Regions from separate parts of the Trinickia sp. NRRL B-1857 genome, predicted to be linked through region 2. Evidence: predicted binding sites of a transcription regulator. Region 2 holds the regulator's gene; the other holds the start of a gene.
The links. The regulator NrdR, encoded in region 2, represses ribonucleotide reductase genes. The targets are predictions, from matches to a motif close to CACNANATNTNGTG.
Positions count from the first base shown of each region.

Region 1: the regulator NrdR is predicted to act here: its motif matches at 1,968-1,981, upstream of AB1286_RS11155 (ribonucleoside triphosphate reductase).

Region 1 is NZ_JBFLUK010000001.1:2,506,217-2,509,622, forward strand. It holds gene AB1286_RS11140 (metal-sulfur cluster assembly factor) at 1-231, shown strand, start outside; gene AB1286_RS11145 (hypothetical protein) at 330-1,382, shown strand; partial or broken gene AB1286_RS11150 (DUF2249 domain-containing protein) at 1,487-1,729, shown strand; gene AB1286_RS11155 (ribonucleoside triphosphate reductase) at 1,998-3,406, shown strand, end outside.
Region 2 is NZ_JBFLUK010000001.1:3,623,154-3,626,559, forward strand. It holds gene glyA (serine hydroxymethyltransferase) at 1-1,246, shown strand, start outside; gene nrdR (transcriptional regulator NrdR) at 1,253-1,732, shown strand; gene AB1286_RS16175 (pilus assembly FimT family protein) at 2,012-2,515, shown strand; gene AB1286_RS16180 (hypothetical protein) at 2,512-2,937, shown strand; gene AB1286_RS16185 (PilW family protein) at 2,934-3,406, shown strand, end outside.

The DNA of each region.
Region 1 (3,406 bases), 1.1 Mb from region 2:
GGTTTGGTCTATGACGTCGAAGCGAAATGCGACGGCTGGCGCATCGCGCTGACGATGACTTCGCCCGCGTGCCCGATGGGTCAGTCGATCCTCGACGACGTGCACGCCGTGATCGACGCCTCGCTCGCGATCGGTTCGAGCGTCGACATCGATCTTGTTTGGGAGCCGCCTTGGGAGCCCGCGATGATGAGCGAAGCGGCGCGCGAGGCGCTCGGATGGAGCGACGATTGAACGATTCATCGCGTCCGGCTGCGCCCCCCCTTCGCGCGGGCGAACCTCGGCGCCATCGCGCCCTCGCGATTGCCCGCTTCGGGTTCGCGGCGGCGATCATGCTTGCGTTCGTCTGCGGTGTCTTTGCCGGTCTCGCGCGTTTCGGCGTATCCGTTCCGAATCACGCGCTCTCAAAAGCGGCTTGGCACGGCGTGCTGATGTTGCCGGTGTTTTTCGGGGCGGTGGTGAGCCTCGAACGCGCAGTCGCCCTGGGCGGCGGACTGCATTTGATGGCCCCGATAGCGGCTGCGCTAGGCGGGGCGCTGCTATTGGCGGGCGCACCGCCGGCTTTGACGCAGGCGCTTTTGCTCGGCGCGGCGACGGTCGCTTGCGCCAGCGCGCTCTCGCTGTTGCAACGCCAGAGCGCGTTGCATCTCTCGGTGCTTGCGCTCGGGGTGCTCGCTTGGTGGTTCGGCGATTTGATTTGGCTCGCCACCGGCTCCGTGCTCGAAGCGGTACCGAGCTGGGTCGCGTTTCTCGTGTTGACGATCGCCGCCGAACGGCTCGAGCTGACGAGGATGCGCCCCACGCCACGGCGCGCTCGAGCCGTTTTCGTCGCCGTGATTATTGTCATGCTCGCCGCGATCGTGACATCGCCGCCCTCGCCGGAGTTCGGACTACGCACGTTCTCCGCGTGTCTCGTCGCCCTCGCCGCTTGGCTTGCGCGTTACGACATCGCGCGCGTCACGCTCCGTCAGCGCGGCCTCACTCGGTTTATCGCCGTGTGCTTGCTTTCCGGCTATGCCTGGCTAGCGTTCAGCGGCGCGCTAGGGCTCGCCGGTGCTTGGCGCGACGTGCATCCTTGGCATGACGCCGCGTTGCACGCGCTTACGCTCGGCTTTGTGATGTCGATGGCGCTTGGACACGCACCGATCGTCTTGCCCGCACTCACGCGCATACGCGTCGCTTACCGCCCCTTCTTGTACGTACCGCTCATCGCGCTTCACGCCGCGCTCGCCGTGCGCGTGGCCGGCTCGCTCGTCCCTGCGTTCGCGCTTCGCCGCGCCGGTGCGCTCGGCAACGCCGCGGCGCTACTGCTGTTCGTCGTCGCGATGATCGCCGCAGCCTTGGTCGCTAAACGCGATCGCCGAACCGTTTCGCACAGGAGGTGACGCGCATCGTTCGTTGTTCCTATCGATTTTCAATCCAAGTACCGATGTTTGTCGGGCCGGCACAGACCGGCACCGTGCTTTTCCGTCATTGAAAGGAGTCCCACATGCCCCTCAGCAATCCCGATACGACCTATGTCCTCGATGCCCGCGGCATCGCCAAGCGTTTCCGCCATGCGGCCATCTTCGCCGCGCTCGAAACGCTCGATCACGGCGAGACGATGCGCTTCGTCAACGACCACGATCCGCTTCCGCTGCTGCATCAAATCGAGCACCGCTACGGCGACCAGGTCCGTATTCAATACGTCGAGCGCCAGCCCGAGCGCGTCGTGATCGACTTCGCCATTCAGCTCACGGCCGATCAAGACGCAGCCCCCGCGCAGTCCACGGGCTGCGGCGGCGGTGCGGGCGGCGGCTGCGGGTGCAGCGGCTAACGCAACGCCGGCTCGGCGAGCCAAGGCGCGAGGACAATCGGTCGCGTACGCGGCGCCCGCGCAGCTCGCCGAACTTAACGCAGGTCAAGCACATGCAATATTAGCGGTCGGCGACGTTGACCACACGATATGTGGTGCATACGATGCAAATCACCACAACATCTTGTGCCAACCAAGGAATCGTATGGACAGCCGACCGCCGCGCTCTCCCCTTCAACACGCGGACCGCCACGCGCAAACGGTCGCTCACGTCAAACCGCGTGTCGAGGTCGCTTCCGCCATCGACGAATACCTCGACCGACGCGATTGGCGCGTCAACGCGAACGCCAATCAGGGGTATTCGCTCGGCGGGCTCATCCTGAACATCTCGGGCAAGCTCGTAGCCAACTATTGGCTCAGTCACGTCTACCCGCCCGCGATCGGCCAAGCGCACCGCGACGCCGACCTGCACATCCACGATCTCGACATGCTCTCGGGCTATTGCGCCGGCTGGTCGCTACGTACGCTGTTGACCGAAGGTCTGAACGGCGTGCCCGGCAAAGTCGAGGCCGCGCCGCCGAAGCACATGTCGAGCGCGGTAGGGCAAATCGTCAATTTTCTCGGTACGCTGCAAAACGAATGGGCGGGCGCGCAAGCGTTCAGCTCGTTCGACACCTACATGGCGCCGTTCGTGCGCAAGGATGCGCTGACCTACGAGCAAGTTCGGCAATACATTCAGGAACTGATCTACAACCTGAACGTGCCGTCGCGCTGGGGGACGCAAACGCCGTTCACGAATCTGACCTTCGATTGGGTCTGCCCCGAGGATTTGCGCGAGCAAGTGCCCATCATCGGCGGGCAAGAAATGGATTTTTGCTACGGCGATCTGCAAGCCGAGATGGACATGATCAACCAGGCCTACATCGAGGTGATGCAGGCCGGCGATGCGAAAGGCCGCGTCTTCACGTTTCCCATTCCCACGTACAACATCACGTCCGATTTCGAATGGGACAGTCCCAATGCGACCCGTCTGTTCGAGATGACGGCGCGCTACGGGTTGCCGTATTTTCAGAATTTCATCAATTCCGAGCTCAAGCCGAACATGATCCGCTCGATGTGCTGCCGGTTGCAGCTCGATCTGCGCGAGTTGCTCAAACGCGGCAACGGCCTGTTCGGCTCGGCGGAGCAGACGGGTTCGATCGGCGTGGTGACGATCAATTGCGCGCGGCTCGGCTACCTTTACGCGGGCGACGAAGAGGCGCTGATGGCACGCGTCGACGCACTACTCGAGCTCGGTAAAGAGAGCCTCGAGATCAAGCGCCGCGTCATCCAGCACCATATCGACAACGGGCTCTTCCCGTACACGAAGCGCTACCTCGGCACGCTGCGCAATCACTTCTCGACGCTCGGCGTGAACGGCATCAACGAAATGATCCGCAACTTCACGGACGACGAGCACGATCTGACGACCGAATGGGGCCACGCGCTAGCGGTTCGACTGCTCGATCGCGTGCGCGCGCGCATGCTCGTTTTTCAGGAGGAGACGGGCCATATGTACAACCTCGAAGCCACGCCGGCCGAGGGCACGACGTACCGCTTCGCCAAGGAAGACCG
Region 2 (3,406 bases):
GTTTGACAGAGCCCAAAGCACCATCGCTAACGTCGATCCTGAAATCTGGAACGCCATCCAGCAGGAAAACCACCGCCAGGAAGAGCACATCGAGCTCATCGCGTCGGAAAACTACACGAGCCCGGCCGTGATGGCCGCCCAAGGCTCGCAATTGACGAACAAGTACGCCGAGGGCTATCCCGGCAAGCGCTATTACGGCGGCTGCGAATATGTCGACGTCGTCGAACAGCTCGCGATCGATCGCGTGAAGGCGCTGTTCGGCGCCGACGCCGCGAACGTACAGCCGAATTCGGGCTCGCAGGCTAACCAAGGCGTGTTCTTCGCGATGCTCAAGCCCGGCGACACGATCATGGGGATGAGCCTGGCCGAAGGCGGCCACTTGACGCACGGCTCGCCCGTGAACATGTCGGGCAAGTGGTTCAACGTGGTCAGCTACGGGCTGAACGAGGCCGAAGACATCGATTACGACGCCGCCGAGAAGCTGGCGCAAGAACACAAGCCGAAGCTGATCGTCGCGGGCGCTTCCGCATTCGCGCTGAAGATCGACTTCGAGCGTCTGGCCAAGATCGCGAAGTCGGTCGGTGCGTATCTGATGGTCGACATGGCGCACTATGCCGGCTTGATCGCAGCGGGCGTGTACCCGAACCCGGTGCCGCACGCGGATTTCGTCACGACGACCACGCACAAGAGCCTGCGCGGCCCGCGCGGCGGCGTGATCCTGATGAAGGCCGAGTACGAAAAGCAGATCAATTCGGCCATCTTCCCGGGCATCCAAGGCGGCCCGTTGATGCACGTGATCGCCGGCAAGGCGGTGGCGTTCAAGGAAGCGGCCTCGCCGGAATTCAAGACGTATCAGCAGCAGGTCGTGGAAAACGCGCGCGTGCTGGCCGAAACGCTCGTCAAGCGCGGTTTGCGTATCGTGTCGGGCCGCACGGAAAGCCACGTGATGCTCGTCGATCTGCGCGCGAAGAAGATCACGGGCAAGGCCGCCGAGGCAGCGCTCGGCGCCGCGCACATCACCGTCAACAAGAACGCGATCCCGAACGATCCGGAAAAGCCGTTCGTGACGAGCGGTATTCGTCTGGGCTCGCCTGCAATGACGACGCGCGGCTTCGGCCCGAAGGAAGCCGAGCAAGTGGGCAACCTGATTGCCGACGTGCTCGAGAACCCGGAAGACGCGGCTACGATCGAGCGTGTGCGTGCTCAGGTGAGCGAGCTCACGAAGCGGTTCCCCGTTTACGGCTAATCGGCTATGCGCTGCCCCTTCTGCCGGCACGAAGATACGCAAGTCGTCGACTCCCGCGTATCCGAGGACGGCGCCGCCATTCGGCGGCGCCGGCGTTGCCCAGCCTGCGACAAGCGTTTTACGACGTACGAACGGGTTGAGCTGACGTTGCCGGCGGTGGTGAAGAAGGATGGCAGCCGCAGCGAGTTCGACCGCCGCAAAATTGCCGCGAGCATGCGGCTCGCATTGCGCAAGCGTCCCGTTTCCGCCGAGGCGATCGATGCGGCGGTGGCCCGCATCGAATACCAATTGCTCGGCAGCGGAGAGCGAGAGGTTCGCAGCGAGCGGCTTGGCGAACTTGTGATGAACGAGTTGCTTGCGCTCGATAAGATCGCCTACGTGCGGTTTGCTTCCGTGTACCGGCGCTTCGAAGACGTATCCGATTTCGAGGATGTGATCGAGGAGTTTCGCCGGCCGAAGCAAGACAAGCCCACGCGCAAGCGCTGATCCGTTTTCCGTTGTCCGTTTCACACACGCTCCACACGCTCATATTCCCGTTGCGAACGATGAATGCGCCATTGTCGGCCGCAGGCGCTTTCGCGCGCCATTAGGCCGAACGGACGATGGTGCGTCGATTTGAGACCCGTTAGATTGGCATGGTGCCGATGACGGGAGCGACGCAAGATGCAAGACGTATTCGGGCGTGGACGCGGGGGCGGACTTCGCTTAACGTGGCCATGCTCAACAATCCGCTGCGGCGGGTTTTCGTTTGTCGAACTTCTCGTCGTGACGGTACTCGCGGCAGCGTCCGCGATGGTTGCCGCGCCGATGTTCTCTGCTTGGCAGGCGCGCGATCGCGTGGACGGTGCGGCTAGAGCGCTGCTCGCGAGCCTCACGTTAGCGCGGGGCGAGGCGATCGCCCACGGCGGCCGCGTCGTGGTGTGTCCCGTCGACGCTACCGCTCGCTGCGTGCCGAATGCACATCCGTGCGCGCGGGGACCGCAAGGTTGGTCGTGCGGTTGGGCCGTCGTCTCGGAGCGTGGGCGCTCGGGCCGAGCGCTACGCGTCTACCCGCGTGTGTCGGGCGTGTCCATTGCCGCCGGATCGGGCCACGTCGAATTCACGCCGCCTGCGGGTCAGGTAATCGGTGGCTTCCGCAAGTTTGAACTTGCGGCGGCCGGCAACATCGCGCCAAACGATGGCGAAGGCTTGCGCCGGTGCATCCGCATCGCGGCCGGTGGGCGAGCGCGACTCGAGCGAGGAAGCTGTGACGGGCGGCGCGGCGCATGAACGCGATTCGTCGATATACACATGGCAGCACCGGGGCATCGTTGCTGGAGGTGCTCGTCGCGTTGTCGCTACTCGCCGTATCCCTGCTCGGCGTCGCCGCGGCGCAACTTGCCGCCTTGCGTGACGTCGATGCGCAGATGCGGTATGCCCATGCTACGTGGCTGACCGCATCGATCGCCGAAGGTATGCGCTTGCCCGAGGGGTCTTCGACTTTGTTCGAGTATTCCCGAGCGCAAGCAGCACAGGCCCTGAAGGGAGGGCAGGTGGACATTATCGATGAGGCTCGCGATGTCCGCGCGATCGTCGTGCATTGGCGGGAGGGCGCGTCGCAGGAGCGGCTGCCCACGGCCGGTCCCTGCGCAAAGGGCGGGGAGCAAGCGTCGACGCGCTGCGTCGCGTTTCCGTTCGTGGGCGACGAATGATCGGCGCCTCGCTCGGCCGTTCGATACACTCGCCGGGAGCGAGGCGATGCGGGTCCTGCGCGCAAGCGGGCCATGCGCTGCTGGAATGGCTGATCGCGGCTGCGCTCGGGTTGAGCGTACTGGCCGGCGCTTTGACGCTCTATCGAGGCCAGCGCGAATCGTTCGAGCGCGCGGTAGACGCTGCGCGGATGGTTGAGGCCGGAGCGACCGCGCTGCTACTTCTCGGACAGCAAATCCAAATGGCCGGGTATGCGCCTGCCGACCAGAGCGCGCTGCGCGGGCGCGTGACGCCGGGCGTATTCGGTTGTCGGTCCGCGCGGCTTGTCGTCGGGAGCGCACCCGACGAATTGGGCTGCGTGCCGGATAGCGGCGTTCGCGCCAACTCGGACGGCATCGTCGTGCGTTACGTCGACGATGCGGTGGCCACCTGGCGCGGGGCGTCGGGCGAGCCGACCGATTGTCTTGGACA